3 regions of the Flavonifractor porci genome follow, and region 3 is predicted to be linked to each of the others. Evidence: riboswitches for the same ligand, from Rfam matches in the RefSeq annotation. Region 3 holds a riboswitch; each other region holds the start of a gene.

The links. Region 3 has a riboswitch for cobalamin ahead of WHJ28_RS14905 (hypothetical protein). Riboswitches for the same ligand answer to the same signal wherever they lie in the genome.
Positions count from the first base shown of each region.
Region 1: another riboswitch for cobalamin. It lies ahead of WHJ28_RS07425 (ABC transporter substrate-binding protein); the one in region 3 lies ahead of WHJ28_RS14905 (hypothetical protein).
Region 2: another riboswitch for cobalamin. It lies ahead of WHJ28_RS12700 (homing endonuclease associated repeat-containing protein); the one in region 3 lies ahead of WHJ28_RS14905 (hypothetical protein).

Region 1 covers NZ_JBBHLB010000006.1:129,256-138,829, reverse strand. Annotated here, with positions in the region: gene typA (translational GTPase TypA) at 1-1,785, opposite strand, end outside; tRNA gene WHJ28_RS07440 (tRNA-Arg) at 2,062-2,138, shown strand; gene WHJ28_RS07435 (ABC transporter ATP-binding protein) at 2,200-2,970, opposite strand; gene WHJ28_RS07430 (FecCD family ABC transporter permease) at 2,970-4,043, opposite strand; gene WHJ28_RS07425 (ABC transporter substrate-binding protein) at 4,044-5,090, opposite strand; cobalamin riboswitch at 5,221-5,411, opposite strand; gene vanG (D-alanine--D-serine ligase VanG) at 5,738-6,775, shown strand; gene WHJ28_RS07415 (D-alanyl-D-alanine carboxypeptidase family protein) at 6,772-7,521, shown strand; gene WHJ28_RS07410 (LbetaH domain-containing protein) at 7,526-7,993, shown strand; gene vanT (serine racemase VanT catalytic subunit) at 7,990-9,123, shown strand; gene WHJ28_RS07400 (stalk domain-containing protein) at 9,301-9,574, shown strand, end outside.
Region 2 covers NZ_JBBHLB010000015.1:57,917-67,490, reverse strand. Annotated here, with positions in the region: gene WHJ28_RS12720 (ABC transporter ATP-binding protein) at 1-213, opposite strand, end outside; gene WHJ28_RS12715 (ABC transporter permease) at 216-1,052, opposite strand; gene WHJ28_RS12710 (ABC transporter permease) at 1,049-2,002, opposite strand; gene WHJ28_RS12705 (ABC transporter substrate-binding protein) at 2,085-3,671, opposite strand; gene WHJ28_RS12700 (homing endonuclease associated repeat-containing protein) at 3,750-4,727, opposite strand; cobalamin riboswitch at 4,822-5,045, opposite strand; gene WHJ28_RS12695 (DUF4118 domain-containing protein) at 6,391-8,382, shown strand; gene WHJ28_RS12690 (hypothetical protein) at 8,471-8,602, shown strand; gene kdpF (K(+)-transporting ATPase subunit F) at 8,589-8,699, shown strand; gene WHJ28_RS12685 (potassium-transporting ATPase subunit KdpA) at 8,731-9,574, shown strand, end outside.
Region 3 covers NZ_JBBHLB010000022.1:10,048-19,621, reverse strand. Annotated here, with positions in the region: gene ilvA (threonine ammonia-lyase) at 23-1,243, opposite strand; gene WHJ28_RS14925 (toxic anion resistance protein) at 1,416-2,579, shown strand; gene WHJ28_RS14920 (response regulator transcription factor) at 2,682-3,353, shown strand; gene WHJ28_RS14915 (sensor histidine kinase) at 3,355-4,998, shown strand; gene WHJ28_RS14910 (DUF975 family protein) at 5,047-5,874, shown strand; cobalamin riboswitch at 5,927-6,121, shown strand; gene WHJ28_RS14905 (hypothetical protein) at 6,278-6,949, shown strand; gene WHJ28_RS14900 (MSCRAMM family protein) at 7,049-7,909, shown strand; gene WHJ28_RS14895 (hypothetical protein) at 7,999-8,274, shown strand; gene polA (DNA polymerase I) at 8,404-9,574, shown strand, end outside.

The DNA.
Region 1 (9,574 bases), on a different contig from region 3:
GTCCAGCAGGCGCTTACGCAGACGCAGGGACTGGGGAGTGACCTCCAGCAGCTCGTCGTCGGCCAGGAACTCCAGGCACTGCTCCAGAGACAGCTGGCGGGGGGGCGTGAGGCGCAGGGCGTCGTCAGAGCCGGAGGCGCGCATATTGGTCAGCTGCTTCTTCTTACAGATGTTGACGCTGATATCCTCCTGCTTGGGGGTTTCGCCCACCACCATGCCGGCATAGACGGGCACGCCGGCGCCGATGAAGAGCACGCCCCGCTCCTGGGCGTTGAACAGGCCGTAGGTCACGCTCTCGCCGGTCTCGAAGGACACCAGAGAGCCGGAGGCCCGGCGCTGGATGTCGCCCTTCATGGGGGCGTAGGAATCAAACACGGAAGCCATGATGCCCTCGCCCTTGGTGTCGGTGAGGAACTCGTTGCGGTAGCCGAACAGACCGCGGGAGGGCACCAGGAACTCGATCTTCATCCGGTCGCCCACGGGGGTCATCTCCAGCAGGTCGCCCTTTCGGGAGCCGATCTTCTCAATGACGGCGCCCACGCTGTCGGAGGGCACGTCTACCACCAGACGCTCGATGGGCTCGCACTTCTTGCCGTCGATCTCCTGGAAGAGCACGCGGGGGGGAGACACCTGGAACTCATAGCCCTCACGGCGCATGGTCTCGATGAGGATGGATAGGCTCATCTCACCGCGGCCGGCCACGTTGAAGGCGTCGGTGGAGTCGGTCTCGGTGACCCGCAGGGACACGTCCTTCATGGTCTCACGGAACAGACGCTCACGCAGCTGGCGGGAGGTGACGAACTTGCCCTCCTTGCCGGCGAAGGGGGAGTCGTTGACGGAGAAGGTCATCTCAATGGTGGGGGCGGAGATCTTGACGAACTCGATGGGCTCCACCGCGTCGGGAGCGCAGATGGTGTCGCCGATGGTGATCTCGCCGATGCCGCTCATGGCAATGATATTGCCGGCGTCAGCCTCGGTGACGGGTACCTTGCCCAGACCGTCAAACTGGTACAGAGCGGTGGCCTTGGCCTTCTTGGGGGCCTCGTCGGAGTTGTGGTAGTTGCACACCACGATCTCCTGGTTCTGCTTCACGGTGCCCCGCTCGATGCGGCCGATGGCGATCCGGCCCACGAACTCGTTGTAGTCGATGGAGGACACCAGCATCTGGAAGGGGGCCTCCACATCGGCCTCGGGGGCGGGGATATAGTTGACGATGGTCTCGAACAGGGGCACCAGGTCGGTGCCGGGCTGGTCGGGGGAGTAGGAGGCGGTGCCCTGACGGCCGGAGCAGAACAGGGTGGGGGACTCAAACTGCTCGTCGGTGGCGTTCAGGTCCAGCAGCAGCTCCAGCACCTCGTCCATGACCTCGTGAATGCGCTGGTCGGGGCGGTCGATCTTGTTGACTACCACGATGACCTTGTGGCCCAGCTCCAGGGCCTTGGACAGCACGAAGCGGGTCTGGGGCATGGGGCCTTCGGCGGCGTCCACCAGCAGAATGACGCCGTTGACCATCTTCAGGATACGCTCCACCTCGCCGCCGAAGTCGGCGTGGCCCGGGGTGTCCACGATGTTGATCTTCACGTCCTTGTAGTGGACGGCGGTGTTTTTGGCCAGGATGGTGATGCCGCGCTCGCGCTCCAGGTCGTTGGAGTCCATGACCCGCTCCACCGTGGCCTGGTTCTCACGGTAGATGCCGCCCTGCTTGAGCATTTCGTCCACCAGGGTGGTCTTGCCATGGTCGACGTGGGCGATGATGGCTACGTTGCGTAATTTCTCGTTGTGCATGTAAACTTTCCTCCCGATATACTGGCAAGACCGCCGGAGCCCTGAGTTTCCCGGCAGATATCCCGCAAAAAGGCATACAGCTGGGTGTATGCAATATTCTGATAAGCTCGACTCTTAATTATACTGCATACCTTGCGGGCCATGCAACAGCTTTCCGCAAAAAAACCAACAAAAACCCACATCTTTCCCACCCTCAGCGTTGACACCGCCCGAAAATTGGGTTACAATGACTCAGTGTCTGGCAGGAAGTTTTCATGCTTCCCCACAGTATGATCCGCGCCAGTAGCTCAATCGGATAGAGCGCACCCCTCCTAAGGGTGAGGCTGGGGGTTCGATTCCCTTCTGGCGTGCCACGTCGGAGCAAAGCTTGCTTTGCTCCGACGTCTTTTTATGTCCGCATCAACGCCGCCCGCCCTATGGATGGCAGGGGCTGTGGTAAGAAATATGAAGCCGGCCGGTGGGATCTGTGAAGATGTGGGCCTCCACCTCGTAGACCCGGCGGAGAAAGGCCTCCGTCAGCAGAGCCTGGGGCGGGCCGCTCCCCACGATCTCCCCGTCCTTCAGGGCATAGAGCCGGTCGCAGTACATGGCGGCCAGATTCAGATCGTGGATGGCGGCTACCACCGTCCGATCCAGCTGCTTGACGATATCCATCAGCTGAAGCTGGAATTTGATATCCAGGTGGTTGGTGGGCTCGTCCAGAATGAGGCAGGGGGTATCCTGAGCCAGTGCCCGGGCCAGGATCACCCGCTGCTGTTCCCCGCCGGAGAGGGTGGAGAAGGAACGGGCGGCAAAGCCCTCCATGCCCACGGTTTCCAGCGCGCTGCGAACCAGCTGGTGATCCCGGTGGTTGTCCCGTTCCAGCGCCCCTTTGTGGGGAGCCCGGCCCATCATGACCACATCGTAGACGGAGAAATCGAAGTTATAATAATTGTGCTGGGCCACCACGGCGACGCGGCGGGCCGACTCTTTGAACGAGTAGCGTTCCAGCTCCCTGCCGTCCAGCCAGACCGCGCCGCCGCTGGGCCTGAGCACCCGGTAGAGGCATTTCAGCAGGGTGCTCTTTCCGCTGCCATTTGGGCCGATCACGCCCACCAGCTCTTTGCGTCCGGCCTGGATATCCACGCCCTTGAGGATCTGGCTGCCGCCCAGCCGGGCCTGGAGCTGTCGGGTATGCAGTTCCATCAGTCTCCGCCTCCAAATCCGTAGGTTTTCCTGACCATGAGGTAGGCAAACACCGGCGCGCCCACCAGAGAGGTGAGAATACCGATGGGCAGTTCGTTGCCCGGCAGCACCACCCGGCAGAGCACGTCGGCCCAGACCAGGAAAAGGGCGCCGGACAGGGCGCACAGGGGAATGAGCTTTTTGTGATCCGTGCCGAAGAGCATCCGCACCACATGGGGGATGATCAGGCCCACAAAGCCGATCAGCCCGGCTTTGTATACCGCAAAGCCCACCAGCAGGGCGCTCACCAGCAGATAGAGCAGCCGCCTGCCATGGAGGTTGGTGCCCAGGGTAATGGCCGATTCGTCACCCAGCAGCATCAGGTTCAGGCTGCGGTACTGACTCCAGAAGAAGAGGGTGCCCGCCAGCGACACCGGGAGAATGACGGCGTTGCCGGCCCAGTCCGCGCCGGCCAGACTGCCCATGGACCACTGCACCACGGCGGCGGCCGCGTGGTCATTGTTGAGGATATAGATGAACAGGTTGGAAAAACCGGCGCATACGGCGCTCATGGCGGCGCCGGCCAGCAGCAGCTTGACCGCGTTGACCTGTCCGCCCAGATTGGCCAGCGCCATGACCGCCAAAGATACGGCAAAGGCCCCGGCGCAGCCCAGCAGCCCCATGGCGCTGCCGCCCAAAAAGGCCCCGGCGCCCAGCAGCATGGCCAGGGTGGCGCCCAGATAGGCGCCGGAGGATACCCCCAGCACATAGGGATCGGCCAGCGGGTTTTTGACAATGGCCTGCATTACCGCGCCGCACACAGCCAGGCCCATTCCCACGCCCACGGCCAGGATCAGCCGGGGCAGGCGGATGAACCACACCACGTCATGGACGCCGCCGCTGCCCCACCGGGCGGGGTCGCCCAGGCCAAAGAGCTCATGCAGCAGCACCCGGTAGACGTCTCCCGGGGGGATGGACATGGTGCCCAGGCTGACGGCTGCCAGCAGGGACGCCAGCAGGACCGCCAGCAGGACGGCGCACACCGCCAGATAGGTCCAGGGATGCCGGGCCAGAACATTCCGCCGGGGCTCCATTTACAGCTCCAGACCGGGATACATCCCCTGGGCCAGGGTGTTGAGCCCGTCAATGGTGCGGGGGCCGCTGGCGTACATATCGCCCAGCATGATGAGGTGAACGCGGCCCTTTTGAACGGCGGAAAGGCTGGCGAAGGCGGGATCGTCCTGAATGGCGGCCAGCTGGGCGGCCTTGACCGTCTCGGGGTCGTCTCCGTCATAGGCCATGTAGACCACAAAGATCACGTCCGGGTCACAGGTCACCAGATCCTCCTTGCCCATGTCGCTGCCCTGGGGCTTGGCCAGCTGTCCGCCCAGCGCGCGCACCATATCGCCGGCCAGTGTGTCCGCGCCGTAATTGGTGATGCTGCCGCCGGCAGGCTCCACCACCGCCACCCGAAGGGGCTGCTGTCCCGGCACGGCGGCCAGGGTGGCTTCCACCTGCCCCTTCATTTCATCCACCAGGGCTGCGGCCCGATCCTCCGCCCCGAAGATCCTGCCGATGTTCAGAATATCCTCGTACTCATGCTCCAGGGTGCGGGTGCCGCCGGGCACGGTGTTGGAGTTCATGTAGGTGGCCACGCCCTTTTCGTTCCAGCTGTGTACGTCGCCCAGTTTTTTGTCCCCAAAGTAGGAACCCCAGGAGAAGATCATATCGGGTTCCAGCAGGGTGACGGTCTCCAGATCGGGGGCGAAAACGGAAGCGTCGTACTTCATGTTGGCAAAACCGGCCTGCCACTCCTCCTTGACCTCATTGTCCAGTCCGTAGGAGGCCAGCACATGATCCTCCAGGCCCAGGGCGATCATGGTCTCGATACAGCCCTGATAGACGCACAGCACCCGTTCCGGCGGGGCCTCATAGGTGTAGGTGACCGGCTGGCCGGCGTAGTCATAGTTGGTGATGGTGACCGGGTAGTGGGCGTCCGCCGATGGCGTTTCCGCGGTTTGGACGGGACTTGTGCCGGCGGGGGGCGGGGAGCTGGCCGGCGTGCCCCCGGAACAGCCGGCCAGAGACAGGACCAAAGCCGAGGCGACAAGCAGGGACGCGGCGGTGCGGATTCCATTCATAGAACATTCCTCCTGATGTGATGATATATGCGCCAGCCGCAAAAAAGAGAAAAAGTCCGCTTTCCAGAGAAAGCGGACTTCCAGATCTGACCGGGGCTGCAGCACTGGACAGGGCTCTTTCTGCGGAAGATGCCTATCCCCTATCCAAGCAGGTTTCCTGGCTTACGGATCAACACGCACCGCGCCTTCTCGTCCCCCGTTTGGGCGGGATAATGGCTGCTGCGGTTTGTTCCCCGTTTACAGTGACCGGATCGCTCGGGACTTTCACCCGATTCCCTTTTCACCCAGCCGAAGCTGGACACTTGGAAGGTAGTATAGATTGTGGCCCTATTCTAATGGATGTCGTGCTTTTTGTCAAGAAAATGCACTTTTTTCCTGAAATGCCGCAGCTTTCAAACTGCTCAGGATCTTTGCCTGGATGAACCGCAAGGAGGATGACGACTGGCCTTTGCCCTGCCTGAGGGCGTTCGGACGCTGCCGGGGCTCTGGGCGGGAGGTGAGATGAGAGCCTTGTTGTAAGAAAATAGAAAGAAATGTTTGGAAACTTGTAGGGTGCGGGAAAGAAAAAGCAAAAACATCAAACGCCTTGCTTTGGTACCATATCGGTATCAAAGCAAGGCGTTTTTGCCTGTTGGGAGGAATCTACAATGAAAACCATTCTGGTACTTTTCGGCGGCTGCTCCACGGAGTATGCCGTTTCTCTGCAATCGGCCCATGCCGTGGTGAGCCATATGGACCGGGAGGCCTATACGCCCCTGCTGGTGGGCATCACCCGCTGGGGACAGTGGCTGTACTATACCGGCCCTCTGGACCGGATGGAGGCTGATACCTGGCAGCAGGAAAGCTGTACCCCCTGCACCCTCTCCCTGGACCGGGGGCGGGGGGAGCTTCTGCTGCTGGACGGTACCGGAACGCGGCTTCATTTTGACGGGGCCTTCCCGGTGCTCCACGGGAAAAATGGGGAGGACGGCACCCTCCAGGGCCTGCTGGAATTGGCGGGGGTGCCGGTGATCGGCTGCGGTACCCTGGCCAGCGCCCTGTGCATGGACAAGGACCGGGCCCATAAGCTGGCCGCCCTGGCGGGGGTGAAGGTTCCCCGGGGGACGGTGGTGGACCGAAACTGGCGGGAGGCCGACCTCCAGAGGGTGGCCCGGGACCTGGGCTATCCCCTGTTCGTCAAGCCGGTGCGGGCCGGTTCCTCCTTCGGCATCACCCGGGTGACCGGGCCGGAGGCCCTGGTGGAGGCGGTAAAGGAGGCACTGAAGCACGACCGGGAGGCCCTACTGGAGGAGGCGGTGCCCGGCTTTGAGGTGGGGTGCGCCGTGCTGGGCAACGAGGAACTGACGGTGGGGCTGGTGGATGAGATCCAGCTGTCCCAGGGCTTCTTTGACTACGAGGAGAAGTACACCCTCAAGACCTCCGCCATCCACTGTCCCGCCCGCATCCGGCCGGAGCAGGCGGCGGCCATCCAGGAGGCGGCCCGGATCATTTATCAGGCCCTGGACTGTCGGGTGTTTGCCCGGGTGGACCTGTTCCTCACCCCGGAGGGGGAGATCTACTTCAACGAGGTCAACACCATCCCCGGCTTTACCGCCCACAGCCGCTACCCCAATATGATGAAGGGGATCGGCCTGAACTTTCCCGCCCTGGTGAGCCGCCTCATTGCCCTGGGGCTGGAGCCGTGAGGGGGGAGGGGACGGTCCGGGACCTGACCTCCACCGGACCGCTGATTTTGGTCAACGCCGCCCATCCCCTGCGGGCCCCGGCCAATCCGGAGTTGGCGGAGCTGGAGGGCGGGGTGCAGCTGGAACGCCGGGCGGCGGCGGCCCTGAGGGCCTGCCTCCGGGCGGTAGGGGGGACGTCGGGTATCCTCCCCGTGTCCGGCTGGCGCAGCCGGGCGGAGCAGCAGGCCATCTGGGACAACACCCTGGCCAAAGAGGGGCTGGCTTTTACCCAAAGCTATGTGGCCATGCCCGGTTGCAGTGAGCACCAGACCGGTCTGGCCATCGACCTGGGCCGGCGGCAGGAGAACGTGGACTTCATCCGCCCCTACTTTCCCGACGAGGGAGTGTGCCGGGCCTTCCGGCTGGCAGCCCCCCGGTACGGCTTCGTGCTGCGCTATCCCGCCGGGCGGGAGACCGTCACAGGCATCGCCCATGAGCCCTGGCACTTCCGCTATGTGGGGCCGGTCCACGGGGAGATTATGGCCCGGCTGGACCTGACCCTGGAGGAGTATCTGGAGGAGCTGCGGAACTATCCAGCCGGTGGGGCTCCCTTCCGCTTTGCCGCGGCGGAGTGGGAGTGCGCCGTCACCTACCTCCCCGGCGGGGTGGGGGAGCCCTTCCGGCTGGCGGGCCAGCAGGGGCTGCTGTGCTCCGGTGACAACTGCGGGGGCGTGGTGGCCGCCTCCTGGCGGAGCACAGGGGGGTGAGGACATGGGAAAGGACAGGCTGGTTGCCCGGTCCAGAGGGGATGGACTGGGCTGGTTCTGGCGGCTGTACCGGCTGCGGCGGAAAACCAAGCACCGGCTGGTGCGGAGCCTGTGCACCTACCTGATGTGCCGCAGCGCCCACCGCCACGGGGGCTATGTGGGACCGGGTGCGGAGTTTGACTCACCGCCGGTCCTCCCCCACGGCCTCCACGGGGTATTTATTTCCCGCTACGCGGTGGTGGGGGCAAGGTGCAAGATCTATCAGAATGTGACCATCGGCGAGGTGGACGGAAAGGCCCCGGCGATCGGCCCGGACTGCCTCATCGGCGCCGGGGCGGTGCTGGTGGGAGACATCCGGGTGGGGCGAGGTGTCCGCGTCGGCGCGGGGGCGGTGGTCTGTCGGGACATCCCTGATGGCAGCACCGTGGTGGCCCCGCCGCCCCGGATCTTGGAAAGGAAGCAGAGGGTATGAAGTACGAGGGAGCAATAACCGCCCGGGCCTGGCGGGAGGTGGATCTGGGAGCCGTGGCCCACAACGCCGCCTGGCTCCAGGGGCGAATGGGCCCCGGCTGTAGGCTGATGGCGGTGGTCAAGGCGGACGCCTACGGCCACGGGGCCGGGCCGGTGGCCCGATGCCTGGAGGAGCAGGGGGTGAAGGCCTTCGCGGTGGCCTGTCTGGCGGAGGGGATCAGCCTACGGCGGCAGGGCGTGGGGGGCCTGATCCTGGTACTGGGCTACACCCCGCCGGAGGAGGCGGCGGAACTGACCCGGTGGGGGCTGACCCAGTGCGTGGCCGACGAGGCCCACGGCAGAGCTCTGTCGGCGGTGGGGGCGCCCCTGGAGGTCCACCTGGCTCTGGACACCGGGATGCACCGGCTGGGCATCCCGGCGGAGGACCATGAGGCCATCGCCCGCACCCGGGTCCTGCCCAACCTCAAGTTTACCGGCACCTTTTCCCACCTGTGTGTGTCGGACAGCGCCAGCCCGGAGGACCAGGCTTTCACCCAGGTCCAGCTGGACCGGTTCTACGGGGCTGTGGCCCGGATGGCCGCCGCCGGTCTGGATCCGGGGGCCGTCCACATCCAGGCCAGCTACGGCATCCTGAATTTGCCGCCCCAGCCCTGCGCCTGGGCCCGGGCGGGCATCGCCCTGTACGGCGTGTACAGCCGGGAGGAGGACCGGCCAGATTCCGCAGCCCTGCGTCCCGCACTGTCCCTGCGGGCCCGGGTGGCCGCCCTGCGTACCGTGCCCGCCGGAGAGGGGGCCGGGTACGGCTTGGCCTTCCGGGCCAGGGAGGATACCAAGCTGGCGGTGGTCACCATGGGCTATGCCGACGGCCTGCCCCGGATGCTGGCCCAGGCGGGCGGGGAAGTGCTGGTCCGGGGCGTCCGCTGCCCGATGGCAGGGCGGATGTGTATGGACCAGATGCTGGTGGACGTGACCGGCGTACCCCGGATTGGCCCCGGCGACGTGGTCACCCTCATTGGCCGGGACGGCGGAGAGGAGATCCGGGCGGAGGAGGTGGCCGCCCGGTGCGGCACCATCACCAACGAGCTGCTCTCCCGGCTGGGGAACCGCTTGCCCATCCAATATTGTCCATAAGAAATGCCCTCTGTTCAGAGGGCATTTCTTATGGATTTTTTATGCCGGAAAAATTTTTTGTAAAAAATAAAACCGGAGGACAGGCTGATGTATCTTACTGATGCAAGGGGAGAAAAGCCCCCCTGTCGGGGTGAAACATCAAGGGAAACCCAGGAATGATTTGAGGAGGAAACAAAGATGAAAAAGTTCAACCACAACAGCATCAGAAGTTTTGGCGCGGGCGTGCTGGTCGCCGCTGTGATCGCCGGCAGCGGGCTGCCTGCCCACGCGCTGTCAGCCTTTCGGCAGATCAACGTCTCCATGGGCGGCATCTCCCTCTATGTGGACGGCAAGCTGCAGGTGCCTACCGACGTCAACGGCAATGAGGTGGAACCCCTGATCTACGCCGGTACCACCTACCTGCCTGTCCGGGCCCTTACCGGGATGCTCACCGACAAGCCGGTGGAGTGGG
Region 2 (9,574 bases), on a different contig from region 3:
ACCAAAAAAGCACTTTCCTGTTACCCGGGCGGTGTTGGGAAGCAGGCGCAGCAGGGACATGCCCATTATGCTCTTGCCGCTGCCGCTCTCCCCAATGACCCCCGAGATTCGCCCGGCCCGAAAGGTGGTGGACAGGTCGTTGACGGCGCACACCGGGCCTTGCGCGGTGTCAAAGCACACCGAAAGGTGCTGAATTTCAATGTCTGGTACCATGCTCACAGCTCCTTCACCGAATCCTGCTTCACGTCCAGCCGGTCCCGCAAAATATCCCCCAGCAGGTTGATGGACAGGGTGAGCAGGATAATGCACAGCCCCGGGGCCCACAGCAAATGGGGGGCGCTGCGGAAGTACCGGCGGGCGGTACCGCTGACCATCTCGCCCCAGTCCGGGGTGGGGGGCTGGATGCCAAGCCCCAGATAGCTCAGGCCGGCCACAGACAGCACCACCCGACCCAGCCGGGTGGTAAACTGGAGAATGACATTGGTGCGGATGTTGGGCAGTACATGCCGCAGGACGATACGGAGGTGACCCGCGCCCAGACAGCGCATACCCTCGATATACATCTCGCCTTTGACCTTCATGACCTCTCCCCGCACCAGACGGGAAAACCCCACCCAGGAGGTAATGACCAGGGCGAGAATTATGCTTTTGCTGTTCCGCTCCAGAATGCCGACCAGGGCGATCATCAGCACCATGCCGGGCAAGCCCTGGAAGATATTGGAGATTGCGGTGATCACGCTGTCTATAATCCCTCCGCAGTAGCCGGAAATGACGCCAATGACCAGGCCCACAAGCATAGAGCAGGCGGTGGCAGCCACAGCCAGCAGCAAAGAGGCCCGGCCGCCGTAAATGACACGGCTGAGTACGTCCCGGCCCAGGGCATCGGTTCCAAGAGGGTGGGCCCGGCAGGGAGACAGCAGACGGAGGTCCATGTTGACCTCCAGGGGATCATAGGGGGACAGCCAGGGGGCAAATATCGTCATCAGAACGATAGCCAGGAGAATGGAGCAGACAATGGTCAGCTGGAAATTCTGTTTTTTGCGTCTGGTCATACTTCTCCCCCCTGCAGACGGATTTTGGGGTTCACCGCAAGATAGAGCAAATCAATGGCAAGTGTGATGAGTACAAAGGTGGTGCCGGTTATGAGTACATATCCCTGAATGACGGGATAGTCCCGGTTCTGAATGGCGGAGAGCACATAGCTGCCCAGACCGGGAATGGCAAATATATTCTCAATGATCGTACTTCCGCCTAAAATCCCGCCGAAATAGTTGCCGATTAGGGTGATAATGGGAACCAGGGAGTTCCGGAAGGCGTGGGCCACCATTACCGTCCGCTGCGAGAGGCCTTTGGCATTGGCCACCACGATATATTGCTCCCCCAGCTGAGCCAGGATATTGCCTCGGGTGAAGCGGGACGTAGAGCCTACGTTCCCCGCAGCCAGGGCTGCGGCAGGGAGTACCAAAGAGGCCAGGCCCCGGTCCAGTCCGCTGGTGGGCAGCAGATGGAGCCACTCGGCAAATACAGTGATGAGAAACAGAGCCAGCCAGAAGCCCGGTATGGACAGCAGGAGGGTGGAAAAAACCTTCAGTATGGTATCAAGCCATGTGCCGTGGCAGGCAGCCATGAGCACACCTCCTCCCACACCAAAAACCACAGCCACCAGCAGGGCGGCAAGGGAGACTTTCAGGGTGACGGGCAGCCGGGTCATTAGTTCATGGGCAATGTCTTTGCTGCCGATGTAGGAGCGGCCCAGATCACCATGAAGCGCCTTTCCCAGCCAGGTCATATACTGTACCGGCAGAGGCTTGTCCAGTCCCAGCTCGGTACGCATGGCGGCGCGGTCCTCCTCCGTCGGGAACTCGATACCGATGCGGAACAGGGCGTCATCCACCGGATCGCCGGGCGCGATACGGCCCAGCAGAAAGGCTGCCAAGGAAATGCCCAGCAGCACCGGGATGAGCACCAGCAGCCTGCGGCCAATGTAAGTCAGAATTGCCATGTTCCACCGCCTTTTGAAAATGAGGTTGGTACGGGAAACAAGCCCCCGCCGCAGGACGGGGGCTTGCTTTTGGATATGGGGATCATTTTGCCCAACATACCTGAGTAAAGCCGGTCAGGCCATATACGGTGGCCTGATAGCCGGTGATATCGCTGGAGGAGGCCACCACCTCCTGGGAATAGAGCACAGGGATATTGGGGAAGTCCGCGGCGGAGATCTCCTGGAGTTCCTTGTAGATTTCCGCCAGACGATCGGCGTCCAGACAGGCGGCAGCCTCTTCAATCAGCCCATCCGCATGATCATTGTGGTAACCAAGACCGTAATTGATGTTGGTGCTGCCTTCCGTATGCAAGAAGCCCTTAAACAGGGAGAAGGGGTTGGCGGAGGGGAGACCCTGGATCTTCAGACACATATTATAGTTGCCCGCCTTCATCTCATCCTTGCAGGGACCCCAATCCATCTGCTGGATGCTGACCTTGATGTTGGTGCCCTCGATGTTCTCCAGAAGAGCCTGAATATACTCGGCCTCTTCCTGGTAGGGGTAGCGGTTGGCGTCCACGCCGGGCAGCAGGAAGCGCAGCTCCACCGCCTGGTCCCCAACCACCTCGCGGATCAGCTGGGCGCCCTTCTCAGGGTCGTGGCGGACGGGCTGTTCCGCAAAAAAGGCAGAGGTGTAGCTCAGAAAACCGCCGGCGGCGAGGCCGTAACCGTTATAAAAGCTGTCAATGATGGTCTGGCGGTCCAGCAGCAGAGACAGCCCCTCCCGCATCCGCACATCATTGAAGGGGAAGGCGCCGCCGTTGACATTGAGGAAGTGGGTGATGCCGGAGTCGCCCACAGACACATTGTAGGCCGGGTCGTCGGCAATTTCCGCAGCCTGGGCGGGGGAGATGGCGCCCAGGTCGCACAGGCCCTGGACCTCGCCGGCCCGCAGAGCGGTATAGCGGGTCTCCGCATCAGGGATGACTTTAAAGCGGAAGGTCTGAGCAATGCCGGGGGTGCCCCAGTAATTGTCGCTGCGCTCAATGATACAATACTGGCCCAGCACGTTTTCCGTCACCACATAGGGACCGGTGCCGATGGGAAAGCCGTTAAAGGTGCCGTCCTGGGCAAAGCAGGCAGGTTCAAAGATGGCCGAGCCGTAGTTGACCATGGTATAGTCCAGCAGGGGCTGACCTTCGGAAAGGGTGAGTACCACGGTATAGTCGTCGGTCTTCTCATAAGACAGCAGGCCAGGGTAGATGGTGTCGATGTTCATGCCGTAGAAGGAGGATTCAAAGGGGCCCTTCTTCATGCGGTCGAAATTGGCCAGCACGATGTCGGCGTTGAAGGGGGTACCATTGGAGAAGGTCACGCCCTGCCGCAGGTGGAAGGTCCATACGGTGGAGTCCTCATTGTGCTCCCATTCGGTGGCCAGAGCAGGTGCGGGCTTGCCGTGCTCGTCCTTGGTGATCAGGGGTTCCCACACCCCCAGGGACATGGAGGCGTAGTAGGCGTCCTGCTCGCCGGGACACTGATCCCTGGAGGCGGCAAAAACGATTTCTCGAGTCTGATCCACCCCGGTGGCAGGCGCCTCTGAGCCAACAGGCGCAGGAGTTCCGCCGCAGGCGGCCAGGGACAGCGCCAGCACAGCGCCCAACAGTGCGGATAAGAGTCGCTTGTTCTTCATCATGGTTCTCCCTTTCTTCTGCTGTCAGATTGATGGAAACGCACAGCATACCTGCGCGATATTCCCAATGTAAAGGCTTCACGCCTGAAGTCCCAACTGGAATAGGGCGTTGGACCAGGAACCGCAGGACTCCTGTAATCGCCTGCGGACCTCCGGTGGTACTTCCCGGCGACGGGGAGGACGCCCCAGCTTTTCTGCCATGGCCCGGATAAAAGCCAGGTCCGCAGCCGTCTTTTGATCCAGATGCAGGATCCGGTAGTGGCAATCATAGAGATCCCCGCGGTGGGTGGCCCTGGAGCGGCTCTCTCCCCTGTGGAGCGGGGTGTTGACAAAGGGGGTGATCCGCCGTACTGGTTCCAGGTCGATCTGGTAGAGGGTATTTCGCCAGGAACCAAAGCGCTGTATAAGCGCTGTTCGCAGTTCGTCTTGTACTTCGCTGCGCAGAGGCGCCCGGTTGAGTTGTTGAGCCAGGACCAGAAGCTGGGCCAGCCGCTGTTTGTCCGCTTCTTCCAGACTGTCAAATTTCCGCAGACCGGCGGCGGCAGCTTCTTCCGCTCCGGCGGCGGTCAGCACCTGACCCCAGGTCTGATATTGCTTTTTTAACTGCTGACCGATCTCGGGCAAGTCTGATGGATGGGGGATTCGTCCCAGCGCCTTTGCGGCTTCTCGTACTTGAGCCAGCAGTGCCTGGATTTCGGACTCCTTTTGCTCCACCCGGGCAAAAGATAGACCGCCCCGTCCAGCTGCGCGGTTCAGGCCCGCTGCCCGCAGCGCGCCCGGCCAGTTATGAAAACGGCTGCGCAGATATTCCCGCAAGAGCCAGTGGACCTCACCTTGGGCGGGTGAGTGCCCCAGATCCTTTGCAGTTTCCCGCAGCAGCTCCAACAGCGCATCATCAGAGAAGGCGGCGCAGAGCGCTTTTCCCTGGGGGGTATTTATAGAATAACAGGCGTACTGCGCTTCAGATTCTTCCTGAGAGGAGCATCCGGCCCGAATCAGGTCGATTACCATGGATTTCTGGTCTGCCAGCTGGTCGCGGGAACGGTTCATCTCCATATATCTTCCCTCTTTTCCGCAAAAGCGGCTGTGGATCGTTAGAATCCACAGCCGCTTTTCTGTGTGTGCAGCCACCGGGTGCGGCGTCCCGCACGCGGCGTATCCTCTTTTTGTAGGTCTTCTGACTTGCGCTTGGGACAGGATCTTCCTGCCTTCGCCGGTCTGCTCTGCCTTCTCAGGGTACGTCCCCAATGGCGAACTTTCGTTGACGAGCAGCGGACATCACGCATACAGCGGCGGTTACCGTCCGGGATTCTCACCCGATTCCCTTGTTCAGCCTCCATCTTCTGAAAGGCCACAAAAAGCTTGATTGAAAATAAAAAGTGCGGTCTTTCCATTTTGGAAAGACCGCACTTTTACAAAACAGCCTACGATTCCCCAAAAGGTGCCACTTGATGTACGATCACTGCCGGCTGACGTCTCATGACGAATACGGCCTCCGCGCCGGATTCCCACCGGCTTATGACAAAGAGCACCTGTTTCCAACAAGTTTCTCATCGTATCTGCAATATTTTAATTGTTAGAATTTATTATACTGCATTGCACGGTACATTGCAAGCATGATTCTATGTGAACTGCCAAAAGCTTGCAGAAAACTCCGTGCACCCTCTGCCGTTGGAAGTCCGGCAGGCTGCCTGTCCCGCTGATGTTGGTTTATAACACCTTTCGTATCTTAAAGTTCCTGGAGCTGAAGAAAGAATGTGTGCGTCTGGACAGACTGCATTTTGGTGTGGTTGTCAGCAAAACGGGGAACGGCCTGAGGAAAGGTCTCATTTCCGGCAAGGCGCTGCCGTTCTACAAAGCGTGATGGGAAGGCGTTCCGTGTGGATATCTGCTCCACACGCCACACAGCACAAAAAAGCAGGAGATACGCTCCTTGCGGAACGATCTCCTGCTTCATTAGGCTTTTGTCTTCGCTTACGATTTTGTTCCTTGTGTGCTCCTTACAGAAGAAAACGGAACACATTTCTGGAACACTCATAGCGCCAAAACCATCCAATTTTCTGTAAAACAGCGTCCAAAGACGTACTGAAAAGCAGGAAAAGGGAAGTGAAATCAGTCGCTTGCTGAACTTCTGCGTCCTGGTGCTGAGCCAGCCCAATATCCGGCCATTTCTTTGCTTTTTTGGCTGATTTTTCGCTTAATACTGCGGTTTTCTGCACATCAGATTCTAATTTTCATCCTCGTGTATGACGCACGAAAACAGGTTTTGCTCCTGATCTGTGCCTTGCGTATCGCTGCCCAGGGCGACGCAGGGCACAGATAAAGAGGCTGCATAAGTTGTGTTGGAAAAATGGACCATTGCTTAATGCCACCCTAAAACTAGAGAAATAAGGCTCATGCACTTTTTATTTCGCGGGCATTGTGATTACCCCATCAAGCCTGTTGATCAGGCTGTTTTGGGAGTATGCCTTTCAATGAAAAGGAGGATGAATGAGAATTCCAGTCCAAAGACAGTGTCGTTGACTTTGCTCCGCCTGTAGGCGTGTGGATGGCCCGTTGAACCGGACGCCAGGTAATGCTGGTGTCCGGCTTTTTATGCCTGAAATATGATCTTTATTCCATCTTAATCTGGCAGACACTTTGTTTATAGTTTCATAGTACCACGCATGATACGATAAAAACAAGATTATCCCAAGAAAATGGTAAAAGGAGAATGTATATGGATCAGACAGAAAGGGACCTGGAATATGCTCCATATAACACAGAGCGCAGAGATTCTCCAGGGCGATTAAAGATATTTTTTGGATATGCAGCAGGTGTGGGAAAGACATACGCCATGCTGGAGGCGGCTCACCAGGCGAAAAAAGAGGGTATCGATGTTGTAGTGGGCTATGTGGAGCGACACGCAAGGCCCGAAACATTAGCGCTGTTGGAGGGGCTGGAGGTTTTGCCCTGTCAGGAGATTGATTATCGAGGGATCAAACTGAAGGAGTTTGACCTGGATCAGGCCTTGCAGCGGAAACCACAGCTCATCCTTGTGGATGAATTGGCACATAACAATGCCCAGGGATGCCGGCACACAAAACGCTATCAAGATGTGGAGGAATTGCTCCAGGCCGGGATCAATGTCTATACCACGGTCAATGTACAGCATCTGGAATCATTGAACGACTTGATATCTTCTATTACGGGGATTGCGGTAAATGAGCGGATTCCAGATCATGTGTTTGACCGGGCCAATCAGGTTGAGCTGGTGGATATTGCGCCCGATGAGCTGGTAAAGCGGCTTCAGACGGGAAAAGTATACCGGGAACGTCAGGCCAGGCAGGCTCTCCAGAACTTTTTTACCACTGAGAATTTAGCTGCACTGCGTGAGATTGCCATGCGGCGGACGGCGGATCAACTAAACCGCACAGCACTACAAGAAGGCAAGGGGAAAAGCGCAAAAGCAGGGGAGCATATTCTGATTTGCTTGTCTTCTGCGCCATCCAACGCCAAGGTGATCCGCACGGCCGCCAGAATGGCAGAAGCCTTTCACAGCGGCTTTACCGCATTGTTTGTGCAGACGCCGGAGACGAAAGAATTATCGGGCGAGAATATCAAGCGGCTGCGCGGCAACCTGCGTCTGGCAGAGCAGCTGGGGGCACAGATTTCTACCGTATATGGTACGGACCCTGCCGTGCAGATCGCGGAATATGCCCGGGTCAGTGGTGTGACAAAGATTATTATGGGGCGTGTCAACCACAAACAAAACGTGATTACAGGGAAAAAAAGCCTGGCAGACCGCTTGATTGAGCTGACGAATCTGGATATCTATATTATCCCGGACCATCAGCCCCTGTACAAAAGGCCGCTGGGGAAACTGCATCTGCCGAAAGCGCGATTTTCCTGGAGAGACACCGGGATCATGCTGGCGGCATGGCTTCTTTCCACAGCGGTTGGATTTGCATTTTATTATGCCGGATTCAGTGAGTCCAATATCATAACCGTTTATATTTTAGGGGTGCTTCTGACTGCGGTTTGGACAGGCAGCCACATTTACGGCGCCATCAATTCGCTTTTCAGCGTTGGTGCGTTTAATTTCTTTTTCACCGTACCGAGATATTCTTTTCAGGCCTATGATCCCAGTTATCCTGTTACTTTTTTGATTATGTTGTTCTCCAGCATGATTGCCAGCTCCTTGGCCAGTCGGGTCAAAGCACAGGCGCGATTGACTTCGGAAAAAAGCTACTACACGGAGCTTCTTCTGGAAAGCAGCCAAAAGCTGCAAAAAGGCAGGACGGAATGGGACTGCCTGCGTCTAACGGCGGAACAGCTCAGCCGTCTGTTTGACCGCCCGGTCGTGTATGCGGTGAATGGCACGGAACAGGAATTGGCGTTTCGGATCGAACCGAGCGATGAAGCAACGGTTTTGGCAGGCCTGAGTTCGGAAGAGATCGGAGTAGCCAAGTGGGTACAGAAGAACAATAAGCACGCCGGAGCGACTACCAATACACTGCCGGATTCAAAGTGGCTGTTTTTGTCTGTTAGAGGCACACATGGTGTTATGGGTATCGTGGGAATCCCGATGGTTGGATACTCCATTCCGGATGCGTTTGAAAAGAACCTGATGATTGCCATACTGAGCGAATGCGGCCTGAGCCAGGAACGTATCCGGTTGGAGGACGAGCGAAACAGGGCGGCCATCCAGACCCAAAGGGATCAATATTAATCTTCTGTTAATGCCTTTCGACGTTCCTTAATTCCTGCTTATTACATCCTGCGGTATGCTAGGTAAGCAAAACAGGTGGCCTTCTGTTTTGCTGATCAAGAACAGGAAAGGAGCCTTCGATATGATAGATCTGCTTATGGTGGCGACCCTGCTGGCAACGTTTGGGCTGGTTTGGCTTTTGGTGAAGTGGTGCCAAAAGCAGATTGATGCACAAGAGTAACCATTTAGGAGGAACTGCTATGATTCTGCTTGGAATGATTGTCCTGCTGCTGGGCGGCTATCTGGTGTACGCACTGGCACATCCGGATCGATTCTGAAGACGAGGTCACAGTTTAGGAGGAATTTCATATGTTACAACTGGCTTTGACAATTCTCATCTTTTTGATAATTGTCATTCCGGTAGGGCGGTATATGTATCATATCGCCGCAGGAAAGCATACCTTTGCCGATCCGGTGTTTGACCGGGTGGATGGAGTGATTTATAAGATCGGCGGAGTAAATCCCTCAAAGGGAATGAACTGGAAGCAGTATGTTCTGGCTTTGATCGGAACCAATGCGGTGATGATTGGCATCGGGTACCTGATCTTACGGCTCCAGAGTCTGCCGTTCTTTAACCCCAACGGCGTGGAAGGAATGGAGCCTACCCTTTCCTTCAATACCATCATCAGCTTTATGACCAACACCAACCTGCAGCACTACTCCGGTGAGAGCGGCCTGAGCTATCTGTCCCAGATGCTGGTCATTATCTTTATGATGTTTGTCTCTGCAGCCACCGGCTACGCCGCCTGTGTGGCCTTTATCCGCGGGCTGACGGGCAGAACCAAGGACAACGTGGGCAACTTCTTTGTGGATCTGGTGCGCATCACCACCCGCATTCTCATCCCCTTCTCCGTCGTGGGCGGCCTGCTGCTGGTGTGGCAGGGGGTGCCCCAGAACTTTGACGGCAATATCGTGGTCAAGACACTGGAGGGTACTTATCAGGTCATCGCCATGGGCCCCATCGCCGCCCTTGAGATCATCAAGCACCTGGGCACCAACGGCGGCGGCTTCCTGGGCGCCAACTCCAGTACGCCTCTGGAAAACCCCACCATGCTCTCCAACTTGATTGAACTGTACGCCATGATGCTGCTGCCCGGCGCCTGCGTCATTACCTTCGGTAAGATGGTCGGCGACAGCCGCAAGGAGCATTTAA
Region 3 (9,574 bases):
CACAGTTGGTTTGCCAGGCCGCTCAGTTGTAGAAGTCGTTGGTGTGGCACTCCCGGGCCTGATAGCCGGCGGTGCACATGGCGTCCAGAATGGCCCGCTTGTGGGTGTGGCCAAAGGCCTCCAGGGTGACCCGCAGCTCCACGCCGCTCTGGCGGTTGATGTTGATGAACTGGTTATGCTCCAGCTTGATGATGTTGCCGTTGGCCTCGGCCACGATCTGGGCCACCCGCAGCAGCTCGCCGGGACGGTCGGGCAGCTGCACGGAGAAGGTGAAGACCCGGCCCCGGTTGATCAGGCCGTGCTGTACCAGGCTGGCCACGGTAATGACGTCCATGTTGCCGCCGGAGAGGACAGGCACCACGTTTTTGCCCTTACACTTGAGATGGTTCAGGGCGGCAATGGTCAGCAGACCGGCGTTCTCCACGATCATCTTGTGCTTTTCCATCATATCCAGGAAGGCGTCCACCAGCTCGTCATCGTTGATGGTGATGATGTCGTCGATGTTCTGCTGGATGTAGGGGAAAATTTGGTCGCCGGGGGTCTTGACCGCCACGCCGTCGGCAATGGTTTCGACCTTGTCCAGAGTGACCACGTGTCCGGCGTCCAGGCTGGCCTTCATGGAGGCGGCCCCGGTGGGCTCCACGCCGATGACGGTGACATTGGGGTTGAGCAGCTTGGCCAGGGTGGACACGCCGGTGGCCAGTCCGCCGCCGCCGATGGGTACCAGGATCACGTCCACATCGGGCAGGTCCTGGAAGATCTCGTAGGAGATGGTGCCCTGACCGGTGGCGATGGCGGGATCGTTGAAGGGATGGACGTAGGTCAGGCCCTCCTCTGCGGACAGCTTGGCGGCCAGCTCGGCGGCGTCGTCAAAGGTCTCGCCGTGGAGCACCACCTTGGCGCCGTAGTCCTTGGTGTTGTTCACCTTCACCAGGGGAGTGGTGGTGGGCATGACGATGGTGGCGCTCACGCCGGCCTGCTGGGCGGCGTAGGCCACGCCTTGGGCATGGTTGCCGGCGGAGGCGGTGACCAGACCCTTGGTCTTTTCATCCTCGGTCAAGGTGCTGATTTTATAGTAGGCGCCCCGGATCTTGTAGGCGCCGGTGACCTGCATATTTTCCGGCTTGATGTAGATATGGTTGCCGGTTGCCTTGGAAAAGGCGGTGCTGTAGACCAGACTGGTGTTCCGGATGACTCCGGAGAGCACGCTGCGGGCCTCCTTAAATTCTTTCAGGGTAAGCATGGGGCAAGACTTCCTCTCTCAAAACGGAATATCGAAATGTGTTTTTAATGATACTGACTTTTTGAGGGAAAGTCAACGTGTTCTTGACAGGGGAATGGGGGAACGGTACAATGATTTGGAAGAACAAGCCGGCGTTGCCGGTATGGAATATGGAATATGGAGGGACGCAGTCATGGCTGACAACATGGATTTTACCCCGGAGCTGACTTTGACTCCGGATCTGGGTACCGCCGCGGCGGAAGCGCCTGCCGCGCCTCAGCTGAGCCTGGACCCCAACTCCAGTGAGGAGGCCAAGGCCATTCAGCTGGATGAAAGCCAGCTCACCGAAGCTGAGCGCAAGATGGTGGATGACTTTGCCCAAAAGATCGATCTGACCGATACCAATCTGGTGCTCCAGTATGGTGCTGCGGCCCAGAAGAATATTGCCGGCTTCTCAGAAAGCACCCTCAACTCGGTCCGTACCAAGGACCTGGGCGAGGTGGGACAGGCCCTGTCCTCTCTGGTGGTGGAACTGAAAGGTTTTGGCGGCGAGGAGGACGAGAAAGGCTTCTTCGGCTTCTTCAAGAAGAAGCGCAACCAGCTGGAGGCTATGAAGGCTTCCTACTCCAAGGCGGAGACCAATGTGAACAAGATTGTGGAGGTGCTGGAAGCCCACCAGGTGACCCTGATGAAGGACATCGCCATGCTGGACCAGATGTACGACCTCAATACCAAATATTATAAGGAACTGACCATGTATATCCTGGCGGGCAAGAAGCGCCTGGCCCAGGTGCGCGCCGGAGAGCTGGAGCAGCTGCGTCAGAAAGCGGCTCAGAGCGGCGCCCAGGAGGATGCCCAGGCTTACAACGACCTGGCCAATATGTGTACCCGTTTTGAGAAGAAGATCCACGATCTGGAGCTGACCCGGATGATCTCCATCCAGATGGGACCCCAGACCCGGTTGATCCAGAACAACGATACGCTGATGCTGGAGAAGATCCAGTCCTCTCTGGTCAATACCATCCCCCTGTGGAAGAGTCAGATGGTGCTGGCCCTGGGGCTGGAGCATTCCCGTCAGGCCACCGCCGCCCAGAGCGCGGTGACCAACATGACCAACGAACTGCTGCAAAAGAACGCCGATATGCTGAAGATGGGCACTCTTGAGACTGCCAGGGAGGCCGAGCGCTCCGTGGTGGACCTGGAGACCCTCCAGCATACCAACCAGCAGCTCATCTCCACCCTGGATGAGGTCATGAATATCCAGCAGGAGGGCGCCCAGAAGCGTCGGGAGGCCGAAGCGGAGCTGGGCCGCATCGAGGGCGAGCTGAAGCAAAAGCTGCTGGAGCTGCGGGGTTGATTGAGAAACGCCAAAAGGCGCTGCAATATCATTGCAGCGCCTTTTTTGACATCAGATGGACACATCTTTTTGCTATCCTGTGGATGAAAGGAGAGGAGAGTCATGGCGGACCATATTCTGGTGGTGGAGGACGAGGCCCGTATCCGTGATATTATCCGGGACTACTTTGCTGCCCACGGTCTGGACTGCGATCTGGCCCGGGACGGGGAGGAGGCGCTGGACCTGCTGCGGGACCACGACTACGACGCCATGCTGCTGGACGTACTCATGCCAAACCTGGACGGTTTTTCGGTCTGCCGGGCGGTACGGGCCAAGAGTCAGCTGCCCATTCTCTTTCTCACCGCTTTGGGCAGTGAAGAGGACGTGCTTCAGGGGTACGCCCTGGGTGCGGATGACTATGTGACCAAACCCTTCTCCCTGGCGGTGCTGCTGGCCAAGACAAAGGCGGTGATCCGCCGCAGCCGGGGAGTGGGAGACAGTGAGACCCTGAGGTGCGGGGCCATCGCCCTGGACCTGGCGGGACATATCTGCACCGTGGCGGGGAAGCCGGTGGACCTGACGCCCCGGGAGTACGATCTGCTGCTCTGCCTCATCCGCAACAGAGGCCAGGTGCTCAGCCGGGATCAGCTGCTGGACAAGGTGTGGGGCATCGACTTTGAAGGGGGCCAGCGGGCGGTGGATGTGCGCATCAAGAGTCTGCGCTCCGCTCTGGGGACTGCCGGGAAACAGATCAGGACAGTGTTCAAAACGGGGTATCGAATGGAGGAGAACTGATATGAAGAACGGACGGCTCCTGCTGAAACGGTTTGTGCTGATGCTGGGCATCTTTCTGCTGCTGTGGGGGGCGGTCATGGGGGCCGCCGTCTGGCGGAACAGCCAGTGGAGCCGGGAAGATATCTCCCGGCGCATGAATGAATATCGCATAGGGTTCCAGCGCAACAGCCAGCTGACCTGGTCGCCGGGGACTCATACCGGGGTGGTGTACTTCGGGACCTGGGACCCGGAGCGGGCAGATGTACTGCTGAGCCGGAATACCTATCTGCTGGGCCGCTATGGGGGACAGCTGGTGAGCCGGGCCTATGACAAGGAGGGGAGCCTGCTGGGCCAGAGCCAGCTGCTCACCGCCTGGATCACCGTGGAGCAGCCAGGCGATACCGTGCGTTTTGAGGACTATGATCTGCTCTTTGACCCGGTGATGACGGACGAGAAGCAGGTGGCGGCGGCCCGCATCCTGGAGGAGCACCCCTGGCTCACCGGGTCGGAATCCTACGGCAACCCGGAGCGGGATAGCTTTGACGGTGCGGACATTACCGGCTGGCAGGACGGGACAGTGCTCTATCCCCAAAAGGTGGTACTGAACTTTGCCGATGGCCCTGTCACCCTGATGGAGTCGGAAAGCGACTTTTTCCGGGGCAAGGAGCTGACGGAGTATCATGCTCTTGACGTGGAAATCTATGCCGCCCTGGTGGGGGCGGGCAGGCCGGAAAAACGGCTGGAGGCATACCGGGCCATGGAGGAGAAATTGGACCAGCTGGAGGTGTTCTGGGAGGAGCATCAGGGAAGTGCCATGGTGCTGGGGGATGGTGTGACCACCATGAGTACTTGTGGAGAGATGGACCTGGCCATCACCTATCAGCTACCCGAAGGCTATTATTTCTACGGCATGGTCCCCCTTGCTCTGATTACCCTGGGGGCGGCGGTGGCCCTGGCGCTGTTCACCGCCTGGCTGGAGACCCGGGCCATCCGGCGGGAACGGGCCTTTACCCGAGCGGCGGCCCATGAACTCAAGACCCCGCTGGCGGTGCTGCGTACCCACGCCGAGGCCCTGCGGGAGGATATTGACCCCGCCAAACGGGACCAGTACCTGGACACCGTGGTGGCCGAGAGCGACCGGATGGCGGCCCTGGTGGGGAACCTGATGGACCTGGCCCGGCTGGAGAGCGGCGGCAGGGTGGAGCGGGAGCCGCTGGATCTGGCCGCCCTGGTGGCGAACGGGGCTGCCCGACTGTCCCTGCTGGCGGAGGAAAAGGGGATCGAACTGCGTACCCAACTGACCCCGGCGTCCATGCTGGGGGACCGGCTGAGGCTGGAGGAAGTGGTGGACAATCTGGCGGACAATGCCATGCGCCACTGTACCCCCGGCGGCGCGGTGACCATTGCCCTGGCCCAAAAGAGACGGCGGATCACGCTGACGGTGGATAATGACGGCGCGCCTATTCCGCAAAAACATCTGGACCGCCTGTTTGAGCCCTTCTATCGGGAAGATGCGGGCCGCGGCCGGGCGGACGGAGGTACCGGCCTGGGCCTGGCCATTGTCCGGGCAGTAGTGGAGGCCCACGGAGGCCGCTGCTGGGCGGTCAACCGTACGGGAGGCGTGACCTTTACGGTGGTGCTGCCCGGGTTGCAATCGGAAACATGATGTGGTATCATTTCCTCGACAATATGAAAGTGATTGTGAGGGAATACCATGGGATATAACCGTCCTCAGTCCAAGTGGCTGGCCCGGGACGCCATGCGGGGAGCCTATCCCCACCCTATGCTGGTAACGCTGGTGTATGTGCTGCTGACCGGCGTATTGGGCAGTGTGGTGCTGAATTTTGTGGCCGAGCCTTTTCAGGCCGCCTATTTTTATCTGACGGAAACCAATTATGAGGTGGAAGAGATTCTGACCGCCATCTTTACCCCCCAGCGGATCACGGTGATTCTGGTGATGGAACTGCTGCTGGCACTGTATCGTTGGGTCATGGATTACGGATATACCTCCTATTGCCTGCGGCTGGCCCGGCGGGAGGGCCCCAGCTACCGCAATCTGCTGGACGGCTTTTACACCATGGGCCGGGCGCTGGCTGTGAATTTCCTGTCCGCTTTGTTTGTGTTCCTGTGGGGACTTATCGGCATGGCGGTCTATGCGGGCTTTGTGTTCCTGGCCTATCTGACACACAGCGTCACCCTGATCCTTATCGGCGCTTTGATCATGCTGGTTTGGATGGTTGCCATATCCTATCGTTACCGGCTGGCGGTCTATTTTCTTCTAGACCACCCGGAGATGGGTGCCCTGGAGGCCATTGGCCATAGCCGCAGCGCCATGCGGGGCAATATCATGGAACTGTTTGTACAGGACCTGTCCTTTCTGGGATGGCTGATTTTGTCTCCCTTCACCTTGGGTATTCTGAGCCTGTGGATCGGTCCCTATATGGGGGCGGCCAATGCCAATTTTTATAACTGGGTGGTGTATGGGGCCTTTCCTCAACAGCCCCAGCCCGGTAGCTGGAACGGACCCTACGGTGGGATGTGACCAAAGTAGGCATTGTATTTTCGGCCAGAGATGATATAATAGGACTAACAACTGAATCCAATCAGCGGTTGGTAGCTGTCCGCCCTCATGGGCGGAGCTTTCAATGGGAATGCGGTGCAAGTCCGCAGCAGCCCTCTCTACTGTAAGGATGACGAGCGCTCATAAGGTCACTGTCCGGTGCACGGATGGGAAGACGGGCGTAAGGTGGAATCCAAGCCAGGAGACCAGCCAGCCGCGCAGAGAACGCGCGTGTTCGGCGGGGAAACGGCGCGTGATAGCAGCACAGGCATTTGAGCCGATGAAAAAGAGTTTCCCGTCCGGGAAACTCTTTTCTTTTGCCGCGGCCTGGGCCAGAGACATCCCCGCCGAAATCCATTTGCAGTGGCAGGGAGGTAACAAGGCCATGGAACAGATTAGAAAGAGTAGATTATCCCAGCGGGAATTGAACGGATACCGTCAATGGCTGATGGAACTGGAGGAGGAGATGACTGATACGCCTGGATTGTCTCAGCAGCTGGATGGAGATCTGACCCTCTATTTTTCTCCGGAATGTCCTATTGGCAGACAGGTGTATACCAGCTTTTCCGATGAAGAATTACTGGCGCCGCTGGTGGAGACCATGGAGGGGCGAAATGGCTCGCCCCGTCCGGAGCGGCTGCTGTGCGTCTACCGCTGGTATCTGGAAAAGCGCTTTGGCTCCCTCCATCATGCCTGTTGGCGGGCCCGGGGCCGGAGCCGTCAACAGGCGGCAGAGCGGATGTGGCCGGCGGACTGGCCCGAACGGGTGGATATTCTGCCCTTCCTGGAGCGGTGCGCGTCCCGGGGGATATGCCTGGATGAGGACGCCCGGCGGGAACTGGGGAAGTACTGCGCGGCGGTGCAGAAAGCAGGTCAGCCTCCCAGCCGGGAGGAACTGCCCCGGGAACTGGATGCACTGTTTGGGCAGGCGGGCTGTACCTGGCAGACCGGGCTGGAGCTGCTGGGTATCCCGGCGCTGAGTAAATCGGTGCGCCGGCATATGCGGCGCTATTGGGCTCAGGCCGATGGACGAGACGAAAGTCAGACCCGTGCCTAGCGTGGGAACCATTCCGCCTGCTCCTGGATAGTATGGGATGTGTGCTGCCCGGCAGCGCACAAACTGATTGGATCAGACCATCATACAGGAGGATATGTTATGGCGGATATCAAGCAGGACCTTCTCGGCCTGGAGTACAGCGCCAGCTTTACGCTGCAAGGCATCCAGGAGGCGGACATCAATCTGGAGCTGCCTCCGGTATCGGGTGGTTCCGCCACCGTATATGGCACAGTGACCGACGGCACAGACCCGCTGGCCGATGCCACCGTCAAGCTGTTTGACAGCACCGGAGCACCTTTCCAGCATACCCTGACTGATGCGGCCGGAAACTATACCCTTAACAATGTTCCGGCGGGCACTTACACCATCAGTGCGGTCAAAAATGGTTATCTGCTCAGCGTGCCTCGGGGGATCTCGCTGACCAACAGTTCTACCACCCAGATCGCATTGACCTGTATTGCCGAGCCTACACTGGCTCTGGGCACCATTGCGGGTGTGCTGACCACCACGGAGGGTTCCGTTGTTACCCCGCTGGCCGGAGCCAAACTGACCCTGAAAGACAGTTCTGATACTGTGGTAGCCACCACCTATTCGGCGGATGACGGTGAGTTCCTGTTCTACGATGTGGCTGACGGCACCTATACTGTGCTGGCTTCGGCTGAGGGCTACCTGACTTCGGCGCCCATGACGGTCACCATTACCGGCGGGTCCATTGCCAACGTGACCATGTCCCTGACAGTGGACACCCGCACTTACAGCGGTACGGTGAGCGGCATCATTCGGGATCAGAAGGGCGCGGCTGTAGCCGGATGTTTCGTGGGTTTGTATCAGGTGACCGGAATCGGTTCCGCTGCGGTGGAGACTCTGATCGCCACCACCAAGACCAATGCCGAGGGGAAATACCTCTTTGGCGGCGTTACCGGCGGTCAGTACCTGGTCAAGGCCAAGCTGGAGCGGTAATTGGGGGGACCCCGTTCTGCCTGCAAAACAAGGAGGAGCGGGAGGATAATTTCTGCCTGAGTGCGGGGTATACACTCTGCGCGGTACGGGTGCTGGTGCGGCCCCTTTGTTCCGGCGACTGGCTGACCCTTTGTCCCTGGAAGGGGTGCAGCAGCTGGAGCCGGCCCGCGGTAGGGGAGAGCCTGTTCGGCTTTCTTCCGCCGGGGCGGTATTTGCTGGGGTTGGACCGGAACTGCCGGTGTGTCTGTCGGCTGAGGCTGACGCTGCCGCCGGGCGCCAACGTGACCCTGTGGCTGGACCCGGCGGAGAGGACCTGGAGCTGGCGGCGGGAATTTTTCCACTGCCTCTATAATCAACGGAAATAAAGAGGGCAAAAGCTCGCTGGTCCCCAATGGGGGCCGGCGGGCTTTTCTCTTGTATGGGGCGGAGAAAGCTGGTATACTATAACCTGAGATTTTATGTCCGGCAGAAACCGGACGGCAGGAGGTCCTTTCATGAAGCTCATGGTCATTGACGGCAATTCCATCATCAACCGGGCCTTTTACGGCATCCGGCTGCTCACCACCAAGGACGGTACCCCCACCAATGCCGTGTATGGCTTTGTGAACATCCTGCTCAAGCTGATTGACGAGGAGCAGCCTGAGGCATTGTGCGTCACCTTTGACCGGAAGGCCCCCACCTTTCGCCATCTGGCCTATGAGGGCTACAAGGCCCAGCGGAAGGGAATGCCCGAGGAACTGGCTGCCCAGCTGCCCATCCTGAAGCAGGTGCTGGAGGCCATGAATATTCCCCGTTACGAGCTGGACGGCTGGGAAGCCGACGATCTCATCGGTACCATCTCCATGAAGGACACAGCCGCCGGGTGGGACACCGTCATCGTCACCGGCGACAAGGACTCCCTCCAGCTGGTCACCGACACCACCCGGGTGAAGCTGGTGTCCACCCGCATGGGTCAGACCACCACCAAGGAGATGACCCCCGAGGCCTTCCGGGAGGCCTATGGTTTCGATCCCATCCACATGGTGGACCTGAAGGCCCTGATGGGGGATACCAGCGACAACATCCCCGGCGTCAAGGGCATTGGGGAAAAGACCGCTATGGATCTGATCCAGCGCTACCACAGCGTGGAAACCATTTATCAGGATCTGGACAGCGTGGAGGCCAAGCCTGCCGTGCTCAAGAAGCTGGCCGAGGGAGTGGATCAGGCCAAAATGTCCTATGACCTGGCCCTCATCCACTGTGACGCACCTATTGACTTTACCCCGGAGGCTAACCTGCGGAAGGAGCCCAATGCCCCTGTCCTCTATGAGCTGTTCCTCAAACTGGAGTTCAATAAACTCATCGACAAGCTGGGCCTCAGCGCCCCCCAGGGGGAGGTACAGCAGGAGGAGGAATTTACCGGCACCTGCACCAGCGAGGAGGTCACCGACCGCGCCCGGGCGGAGGAACTGCTGGCCATCTGGCGGCAGCAGGACAGTGTGGATGTGCTGGCCCTGCCCTCCCTGGACGTGGTGGTGGTGGAGCACTGGGAGAGCGAACGGGACAGTCGCGCCGCCATCCTCAGGGCCGATCAGCTGGAGGGGTACAACGAGGTCCTGAAGGGCCTCTTCGCCCCCGATATCAAGAAGAACGCCCACGACGTGAAAACCCTGCTGTCCCGGCTGC